DNA from 3 places in the Kitasatospora sp. NPDC051984 genome. Region 1 is predicted to be linked to each of the others. Evidence: riboswitches for the same ligand, from Rfam matches in the RefSeq annotation. Region 1 holds a riboswitch; each other region holds the start of a gene.
What was found. Region 1 has a riboswitch for cobalamin ahead of ACIHEI_RS18325 (HoxN/HupN/NixA family nickel/cobalt transporter). Riboswitches for the same ligand answer to the same signal wherever they lie in the genome.
Positions count from the first base shown of each region.

Region 2: it holds a riboswitch for cobalamin, as region 1 does, so the genes downstream of both, ACIHEI_RS02885 (ribonucleoside-diphosphate reductase subunit alpha) here and ACIHEI_RS18325 (HoxN/HupN/NixA family nickel/cobalt transporter) in region 1, are expected to answer to the same signal.
Region 3: it holds a riboswitch for cobalamin, as region 1 does, so the genes downstream of both, ACIHEI_RS13515 (acyl-CoA thioesterase) here and ACIHEI_RS18325 (HoxN/HupN/NixA family nickel/cobalt transporter) in region 1, are expected to answer to the same signal.

Region 1 is NZ_JBIUCB010000008.1:153,115-156,379, forward strand. Features, by position in the region: gene ACIHEI_RS18315 (Fpg/Nei family DNA glycosylase) at 1-765, shown strand, start outside; gene ACIHEI_RS18320 (DUF6445 family protein) at 861-1,553, shown strand; cobalamin riboswitch at 1,634-1,830, shown strand; gene ACIHEI_RS18325 (HoxN/HupN/NixA family nickel/cobalt transporter) at 1,861-2,973, shown strand; gene ACIHEI_RS18330 (EamA family transporter) at 2,996-3,265, opposite strand, start outside.
Region 2 is NZ_JBIUCB010000001.1:629,582-632,846, forward strand. Features, by position in the region: gene ACIHEI_RS02885 (ribonucleoside-diphosphate reductase subunit alpha) at 1-1,496, opposite strand, end outside; cobalamin riboswitch at 1,669-1,801, opposite strand; gene ACIHEI_RS02890 (GNAT family N-acetyltransferase) at 1,922-2,416, opposite strand; gene ACIHEI_RS02895 (helix-turn-helix domain-containing protein) at 2,686-3,265, shown strand, end outside.
Region 3 is NZ_JBIUCB010000005.1:446,804-450,068, forward strand. Features, by position in the region: gene ACIHEI_RS13505 (MFS transporter) at 1-578, shown strand, start outside; gene ACIHEI_RS13510 (sulfurtransferase TusA family protein) at 575-856, shown strand; cobalamin riboswitch at 1,763-1,907, shown strand; gene ACIHEI_RS13515 (acyl-CoA thioesterase) at 1,974-2,411, shown strand; gene ACIHEI_RS13520 (putative Ig domain-containing protein) at 2,650-3,265, shown strand, end outside.

The DNA.
Region 1 (3,265 bases):
GGGGAGCTGTTCGGGGGGCGGGTGGTGCGGGTTTCGTCGCCGCAGGGGCGCTTCGTGGAGGGGGCGGGGCTGCTGGACGGGCGGGTGCTGGATGGTGCGGAGGCGCACGGGAAGCATCTGTTCCTGGGGTTCGGCGACGACTGGCTGCATGTGCATCTCGGGTTGTACGGGAAGTACGAGTTCGGGGTGGGGGAGGCTCCGGAGCCGGTCGGGCAGGTGCGGTTGCGGATGGAGAACGGGAGTGGGTACGCGGATCTGCGGGGGCCGACGGCGTGCGAGTTGCTGACGCCGGGGGAGAAGGCGGCGGTGCACCGCAGGCTGGGGCCGGATCCGTTGCGGCCGGGGGAGGTGGGGGATGCGGCGTGGCAGCGGATCTCGCGGAGCGGGACGACGGTGGCCGCGTTGCTGATGGATCAGAAGGTGCTGGCGGGTGTCGGCAACGTGTACCGCGCGGAGGTGCTGTTCCGGTTGGGGATCAGTCCGCACCGGGCGGGGCGGGATCTGAGCCGGGCCGAGTGGGACGCGATCTGGGCGGATCTGGTGGCGCTGATGCACGACGGTGTCGCGGCGGGGCGGATCGACACCGTGCGGCCGGAGCACACGCCGGAGGCGATGGGGCGTCCGCCGCGGGTGGACGACCACGGTGGTGAGGTGTACGTGTACCGGCGGCAGGACCAGCCGTGTCTGGTGTGTGAAACCCCGGTGCGGACCCAGGAGTTGGCGGCCCGGAACCTGTTCTGGTGCCCGCGCTGCCAGCAGGCCTGACGGGCCGTCATCACGGAGGGTAGTGGGGAAGCCTTGACGGAAGGTTGACCGGCCCTTGGGCGAGGGGTTCGGGGCGCGCTCCTATTGTCGGGTCCATGCCCGTGCAACCGTTTCAGGGCCCGCGCCCGACTCCCGCCCTTCCGGTCCTGCCGTACCGCAAGCCCACCAAGGGGCGTGACTACTGGGTGCTGGACGATGTCCTGCCGGACCCGGATGCGGTGCGGGCCCGGCATCTGGCGCGTACCGACTGGGACGAGGGGTATCCGCACAGGCCGGAGCCCTGGCCGGGGTTGCGGGCGATGCCCGGGCTGGAGCCGGAGGAGTTGGCGCACGTCGAGAAGCTGGTGCGGGAGACCGTGCAGGTGCCGCGGATCTGGGCGCTGAGCGAGGCCGAGGGCGGCACGTTCAACCACAACTGCGTGCAGGTGGTGGGGGAGGGGGAGTGCGAGCCGCGGCCGCACACCGATTCGCGGTCGCTGTGCCGGTACGCCGCCGTGCTGTACCTCAACCCGAACGTGCCGAAGCGGTGCGGGACGAGCTTCTACCGGCAGAGCCTGCCGGGGGGCCGGCTCGGCGGGAACACCGTGGTCGCCCCGCACAACAATCTGGTGGACGCGCTGGGCACCCGTTTCGTCCCGCCGGACTCGTTCACCGAGGATCTGGCCGTTCCGCACCGCTACAACCGGCTGCTGCTGTACACCGCCAACCTGATGCACACCGCGACCGAGTACTACGGCTCCACCCTGGACGAGAAGCGGATGACCTGCGTGTTCTTCTGGATGGCGTGACGCGCCGTCAGCCCGCCGGGCGGGCGTGATCTTCGACACCTGCGCGGTGTGACGCTCTTGCCGCCGGGTGGTGGCCGGATCTACGGTGGGCGGGCCGTGGTGTTCGGGAAGCCGGTGCACTGTGCTCGTCACAGGAGTCCGGAGCGGCCCTCGCCACTGTGATCGGGGAGTCGTCGGCTCCCACCTCGTGCCACTGGCCGCTCGCGGCCGGGAAGGCCGGGCGCCGACGCCGAACACCCCGTCAGCCAGGAGACCGGCCACGGCATCTCACGAAGTGATCCACGAGGTGCTGGAGCGTGATGCGCGGATGACCGCGTCCGATTCGACCATGCCCGGAAACGTCCCGGGCTCCCCTCTTCCTGCTTTCCGCTGGCGGCGCGAGGACACCTTGCGCACCGCCGGCCTGATGGCGGTGATCCTGGCCCTGCACGTGGCGGCGTTCGGGACACTGCTGTTCCTGGTGGTGCCGGAGAAGTACCAGGTGGGTACCCAGGTGTTCGGCGTGGGCCTGGGCATCACGGCCTACACGCTGGGCATGCGGCACGCCTTCGACGCCGACCACATCGCGGTGATCGACAACACCACCCGCAAGCTGATGGCGGACGGCCGCCGGCCGGTCTCGGTGGGCTTCTGGTTCGCGCTCGGGCACTCCTCGATGGTGGTGCTGATGGCCGCGCTGGTGGCCGGCGGGGCGGCGCTGGCGGGCACCCTGATGGACGAGGGTTCGACGACCCATCAGGTGCTGGGCACCATCGGCACCACCGCGTCGGGGGCGTTCCTGTACCTGATCGCGGCGCTCAACCTGGTGGCGCTGCTGGGCATCCTGCGGGTGTTCCGGGCGATGCGGGCCGGTGAGTACGACGAGGCCGAGCTGGAGAAGCACCTGGACTCGCGGGGCTTCCTGGCCCGGATCCTGGGCCGGGCGACCCGTTCGATCACCCGGCCCGGGCAGATGTTCCCGGTGGGCATGGTGCTGGGCCTGGGCTTCGACACCGCGACCGAGGTGACCCTGATGGTGATGGCGGGTTCGGGTGCGGCGTCCGGCCTGCCCTGGTACGCGATCGTCTGCCTGCCGCTGCTGTTCGCGGCCGGGATGAGCCTGTTCGACACGCTGGACGGCACGTTCATGAACTTCGCCTACCAGTGGGCGTTCTCCAACCCGGTCCGCAAGGTGTACTACAACCTGACCATCACGGGGCTGTCGATCGCGGTGGCCTTCGTGATCGGCACCATCGAGCTGGTCGCGGTGCTGCACGACAAGTTCGGCCTGGACGATCCGGTGTCCGACTGGATCGCCGGACTCAGCCTGGACAACGTCGGCTTCGTGATCGTCGGCCTGTTCGTGGTGGTCTGGGCGGCGGCGATCGGCTACTGGCGGATCGCCCGGCGGTCCAAGGCCTTCGCGGGGGCAGGGGCCTGAGAACGCGCGGCCTGACGGGAAGTCAACCTGCGGCAAGGATCAGCGTTCCGGTGACGGCCAGTCCGGCGCCGACCACCTGGACCCGCAGCAGCCGTTCCTTGAGCAGGCCGCGCGCCATCAGCGCCGTCACCACGGGGTGGAGCGAGGCCGGCACCGCCGCCACCGCGACCGAGCCCAGGTGGGTGGCGGCGGCGTACAGGCCGTTCGCGTCCACGTCGGCGACGCCGACGGCGGTCGGTGAGGGCAACGAGCGGGCCGCGCCGCGCAGTTCGACCGGCTCCCGGCGGGCGGC
Region 2 (3,265 bases), on a different contig from region 1:
GCGTCCAGGCGGTCCCAGTCCATCGCGTTGATCAGGTCGTCCGCCGAGGCGCCCGGGGCGACGTGCGCGCCCAGGTTGACCGAGCCCAGGTTGCAGACCGCGGTCTCGGAGTCGTCGGTGACCTCCAGGATCTCGGTGCACAGGTTCGAGGAGTGCACCGTGCGGCCCGGCAGCGCGGTCTGGTTGGCGGCGCGGTTGGAGGCGTCCTTGAAGGTCATCCAGCCGTTGCCGGTCTGCGCCAGGGTGCGCATCATCCGGGCGTACAGGGTCTGCGCCGGGATGGTGCGGACGGCCTTGCCGGCCAGCTCGGCCTTGCGGTAGGCCTCGTCGAAGTCGGCGCCCCACAGGTCGACCAGCTCGGGGACGTCCGCCGGGGAGAACAGCGACCAGTCCTCGTTGGCGTTCACGCGGCGCATGAACTCGTCCGGGATCCAGTGCGCCAGGTTCAGGTTGTGGGTGCGGCGGGCCTCTTCGCCGGTGTTGTCGCGGAGCTCCAGGAACTCCTCGATGTCGGCGTGCCAGGTCTCCAGGTACACGCAGGCCGCGCCCTTGCGCCGTCCGCCCTGGTTGACCGCCGCCACGGAGGAGTCCAGGGTGCGCAGGAACGGGACGATGCCGTTCGACTTGCCGTTGGTGCCGCGGATCAGCGAGCCGCGGGAGCGGATCCGGGAGTAGGACAGGCCGATGCCGCCGGCGTGCTTGGACAGCCGGGCGATCTGCGCGTAGCGGTTGTAGATCGAGTCCAGGTTGTCCAGCGGCGAGTCCAGCAGGTAGCAGGAGGACATCTGCGGGTGCCGGGTGCCGGAGTTGAACAGCGTCGGGGAGCTGGTCAGGTACTCCAGGCGGCTCATCAGCTTGTAGAGCTCGGCCACCTCCAGCACCGACTGCTCGGAGTTGCCCGCCCGTCGCCCGCCACCACCCTTGTTCGAGTCGCTTCGCTCCGCCCCCAGGTCTGCCAGGCCCGCAGCCACGCGCAGCAGGAAGTGCTGCGGGGTCTCGACCACCTTGCGGGTGATCGGGTGGCGCAGCAGGTAGCGGGACTGCACGGTGCGCAGGCCGAAGTACTCGAAGCGGTCGTCGCCGGCGGCGTCGATCAGCGAGTCGAACAGCGCGGTGTGGGCGGCGACGAACTCGGCGGTCGCGTCGCCGATCAGGCCCTCGGCGTGGCCGACGGCGATCGAGGCGGAGAACGAGGTGACGCCCTGGGTGGCGGCCTCGTCGGCGATCTCCATCGCCAGCAGGCGGGCGGCCAGCTTCGAGTACTGCGGGTCCTCGGCGATCATCGACGCGGCGGCCTCCACGGCCAGCCCGCGCAGCTCGGCGAAGTCCGAGCCGGCGTGGCGGCCGCGCAGCGCGGCGGCGGCGACGTGGCCGGGGTCCACCTGGGGGAGGTCGGTGCTGCGGTCGGTGAGCAGCCGAAGCAGCGCCGCACCGGGGTCGGTGAAGGCGTCGGCGGAAGCCTGGGACGGCAGGGTGACTGAGGCGGCGACGGTCAAGGCGCACTCTCTCCTGTGGCGGCGGCGGACGTGGCTCAAGGTGTCCGGTGGCGCGCGTGCGGCAGGGGAGGACGGCACGCCGAAAACGCTCGATCGGCGCGCGAAAGACCCACCCCCGGCCCGCCCGCGAGGCCGGACGGCAAAACAGTGCTGCATGGCGTCTGCGGGGATGCCGTGTCGCACACCGTCGGTCAGGTCCTCGGACTGCGCGGGCGTTGCTACAGCCCGCTCACCGTTGCGGGGCAGTCCCGGATTCGCACCGGGTTCCCCTGCTTCGACAGCGAGGTCGAGCATACATGTTGTGGCGGCTGGAGCTGGCGGCACCAGATGTAGTAGCGCGTGTCGCGTTGGAGGTGCCGCGCGTAGACAACGGAAACCGCGCCGGAGCCGCCTCGGAACGGCCGCAGAACCGTCGCAGAACCGCCTCAGAACCGCATCGTGTAGACCATCAGGTCCACGCCCGGGGCCGCCTCCCAATCCCGTTCGGGGGTGCGGAGGAAGCCCAGAGCATCGTAGATCCGGTGCGCCGCGGTCATCTCCGGCCGGGTGGAGAACGCCATCCCGGCCAGTCCGAGTTCCCGGCTGCGGTCCATCGCCGCGCGGACCAGCGCCCGTCCGACGCCGCGCCCGCGGGCGGCCGCGCCGACCGCCAGCATCCGGATCTCGCCCTCGTCCGGGAGCGCGACGTCCGCCCAGGGGGTGCCGCCTGCGGCGAACGTCACGCAGCCGAGGACCGCCCCGTCGCCGTCGACGGCGACCAGCAGCTCGGCCTCCCGGTTGCGGCGTGCGGTGTCCCTCAGCAGTTCGACGTAGCCGGACGCGGGGTCGGTGTAGCCATCGCCGACGAAGGCTTCGATGCTGACCTCCCCGGCTCCGGCGAGGTCGTGGTCGAGGGCGCGGCGGACGATCGGGGAGTGCATCCGGACAGTGTGCCGGACCGCGCCCGGCGCGGGTCGGCCAGGTCCGGGTCGAAGGGGTAGCCGGTCGGGCGGTGCCGTTCGGGCCGGCCCGGGCGGCCGTTGCGGTTCAGGTCCCGGCCGACCAGAACGCCGAGGAGTCCGAAGCTGCCGATGAGGCCCAGCAGGGCGAGCGCGGAGGTCATGGCTCCACTCTCCGTGCCGCCGCACCCCGTCACGAGTGGCAGGAACGCAGCATTGCCACGAAATCCTGCCACTGCCATGCTGGACGGATGCTGAGGAACGTCGCGGTGATCGTGCTGGAGGAGATCCACCCCTTCGAACTGGGCGTGGCCTGCGAGGTGTTCGGCCTGGACCGCAGCGACACCGGCCTGCCGGTGTACGAGTTCGGCCTGGTCGGCGACCGGCCCGGCCCGATGCGCACCCACGCCGGCTTCGACGTCCACGTGCCGTACGGCCCGGAGCGGCTCGCCGAGGCGGACCTGGTGATCGCCACCGCCACCGGCATCCGCGACCACTACCCCGAGGCGCTCTGCGATGCCCTGCGGGCCGCCCACGCACGCGGCGCCCATACGCTGTCGATCTGCTCCGGCAGCTTCCTGCTCGGCGCCGCCGGCCTGCTCGACGGCCGCCGCAGCACCACCCACTGGCGGTACGCCGACGTGCTGGCCGAGCGCTTCCCGCTGACCACCGTCGAACCCGACGTGCTGTACGTGGACGACGACCCGGTGATCACCTCGGCCGGCACCGCCGCCGGCATCGACGCCTGCCTGCACCTGGTGCGCAAGGTGCAGGGCGCCGAGGTGGCCCGGGAGATCGCCCGCCGGATGGTGGTCGCCCCGCACCGCGACG
Region 3 (3,265 bases), on a different contig from region 1:
ACGCCACGTCAACCGCCCGCGTTCGCAACCGCGTCCTGCTCGGAGCGCAGGTCATGGTGGTCACCCAGCTCGTCATGGTCGGCGTGATGACCATGACGCCCGTCCACATGCACGACGCCGGACAGAGCACCGCCGCCGCCGGATTCGTCATCTCCCTGCACGTCGCCGCGATGTACCTGCCCTCCCCGCTCACCGGACGGCTCGTCGACCGGTACGGCCCGCTCGCCATCGGCGCCGCCGCCGGACTCACCCTGCTCGCGGCCGGCACGCTCGCCGCCGTCGCCCCCGCGGACTCCGCCCCACTGCTCGCCCTCGCGCTCGTTCTGCTCGGCCTCGGCTGGAACTTCGGCCTGGTCTCCGGCACCGCGATCCTCACCGACGCCGTCCCGCTCGCCACCCGCGCCAAGACCCAGGGCAGCATCGACGTCGCCATCGCCATCTCCGGCGCCACCGGCGGCCTCGCCTCCGGCACCGTCGTCGACCTGGCCGGCTACCCCGTCCTCGCCTTCGGCGGCGGCCTGCTCGCCCTGCTGATCCTCCCCGCCCTCGCCACCGCCGCCACCCGGGCCAAGCGATGACCGACCACCAGACGCCCCAACTCACCGTCGACGGACGCGGATTGCTCTGCGTCACCCTCCTGCTGCGCCTGCGCGCCGCCATCACCGACGCCCCCGCCGGCACCATCGTCCACGTCCACGCCACCGACCCCGCCGCCCCCCTCGACCTCCCCGCCTGGTGCCACCTCACCGGCCACCACTACCTCGGCCCCATCTCCGCCGAGACCTACGCCCTCCGCCTGACCGCCACCCCCACCCCCACCCGCCCCGACGCCCCATGGCACCGCCAAGCGGACTGACGCCCCTCCGGGCGGACGCCGGGTGGTCCCGCCGCTGCCGAGCCCTGCGCGCCGCGCCCGACCCGCGCCGACGCCCCGTGGCGCCCCCGGCGGACTGATGCCTTTGGGGTGGAGCGCCTCGCGGTCGTGTTGCTGCCGGGTTCGTTTGTGCTGCGCCTGGTGGACTGCCGCCACTCCACGCGGAGCGCCCTGCGGTCGCGTCGCTGCCGAGCCGTTCGCGCTGCGCCTGGCAGCCGATCCGCCCCCCGACCCGTGCCGCGTGGACTGACGTCACTCCACGCGGAGCGCCCTGCGGTCGCGTCGCTGCCGAGCCGTTCGCGCTGCGCCCGGCAGCCGATCCGCCCCCCCGACCCGTGCCGACGTCCCGTGACACCGCCCGGCGGACGTACACCCCTCCGAGCGGGCGCAGGGCAGGGCGCCTCGCGTGACCTCCCCGCCCGTCACGGCTACTTCGTTCCCGTCGCCGTCGAGGCCTTCGCGCCTATCCATCGACCCGCCCTCACCCGCCCCGACGCCTGCGCCCTCACCCGCCCCGACGCCTGCGCCGACGCCCGCGCCGATGCCCGCCCCGACGCCCGTGACATCGCCCGGCGGACCCGGTCCCGTCGCCGTCGAGGCCTTCGCGCTGCGCCGGCCGCCGGTCCGACCCTCACCCGCCCGACGCCTCGTGGCTGCCCGGCGAACCGACCCCCTCGGGGGCGTGACCTTCTCACCGGTCGCCCCCGTCCCGCCGGCCGCCGCCGAAACCTCGCGTCGGATCATCGACCCGCCCCCACCCGCCCCGACGCCCCGCGGGCCGACAGCTCCCCGGCCTCCCGGCCGGAGGGCGGACTGAGCACCTCGGATGGGGATATAGGCTGGTCGGGCAGCGGTTCGCCCCCGTCCGAGCCAGGGCTGGAGCGTCGCAAGAGGGAACCTGGTGCGAGTCCAGGACTGCCTCGCAGCGGTGAGCGGGAACGACCGCCGTCACATGCACTGGGCCCGACCGGTCCGGGAAGCGACGGCCAGTAGACAGGCCCTCCTGGGGAGATGCCCGCGAGTCCGAAGACCTGCCGCCGCCCGCGGTGCCCACCGGCGCCGCGGATCGTCCAGCCGTGACTCGCGAAGGAGAGTTGACGTGGCAGATCAGACCGTCGCACCTGTGGTGTCCGCCGCAAAGCCCGCACAGGCGTCCGAGGTGACGCTCGCGCACATCATGAGTGAGCACGACACCAACCTCTACGGCACCATCCACGGCGGCGTGGTGATGAAGCTCATCGACGACGCCGCCGGCGCGGCCGCCGCCCGGCACGCCGAAGGCCCGGCGGTCACCGCCGCCGTGGACAGCATGACGTTCCTGGCCCCGGTCCGGGCCGGCGACCTGCTCACCGCGCACGCCGAGCTGGAGCGGGCGGGGCGTACCTCGATGACCGTCCATGTCACCGTCACGGCCGAGCGCTGGAACGCCACGGGGCCGGTCACCCGGGTCGCCACCGGTCGGCTCACGTTCGTCGCCATCGACGCCGACAGCCACCCGCGTCCCGTCCCGGCCCTGCTGGAACCCGCGGCTGCCTGACGCGGCGCCACCGTCCGTGAGCCCGGAATGCCGTCCCACCTGGCGTTCCGGGCTCATGACTGTCGCCGCCGCAAGGTGATCACCCTCACGTAGGGACAAACCGCACCATTGCGGACGGCGTGTGATCGACATGTTCCGTTCAAGCTCCGATTACCCCACCATGGCAGCGTGTGCCCGCCTACGCGCGTAGCGCACCGCACCACACCCCATGGTTCCTGTGGTCCTAGGAGATTGACAGATGATCAGAACGTGGAAGGCCGCCCGCCCGCTGGCCCTCGCCGCCGCCGCACTGGTGGTCGCCGCCGGCGCGAGCGCCGTCCCGCAGCACGCCACCGCGGCCACCCCCAAGAACGCCGCCGCGGCCGCCACCGGCACCCCGAAGCGGGTGCTGTTCGACAACACCAAGGCGGAGACCGCGGGCAACGCGGACTGGATCATCTCCACCAGCCAGCCCGACCCGCTGGCGCAGAACGCCAACCCGACCAGCGAGACCAGCTGGACCGGCGCCATCTCGGCCTGGGGCGTGGCGCTGCAGAAGACCGGCAACTACAGCCTGAAGACGCTGCCCGCCGGCAACACCATCACCTACGGCACCGGCGGCGCGCTCGACCTCGCCAACTTCGACGAGTTCGTGATCCCCGAGCCCAACATCCGCCTCAGCGCGGCCGAGAAGACCGCCGTGATGACGTTCGTGCAGAACGGCGGCGGCCTGTTCCTGATCTCGGACCACACCCAGAGCGACCGCAACAACGACGGCTGGGACTCCCCGGCCATCATCAACGACCTGCTGACCAGCAACGGCGTCAACAACAACGACCCGTTCGGCTTCTCCGTCGACCTGCTGAACATCACCA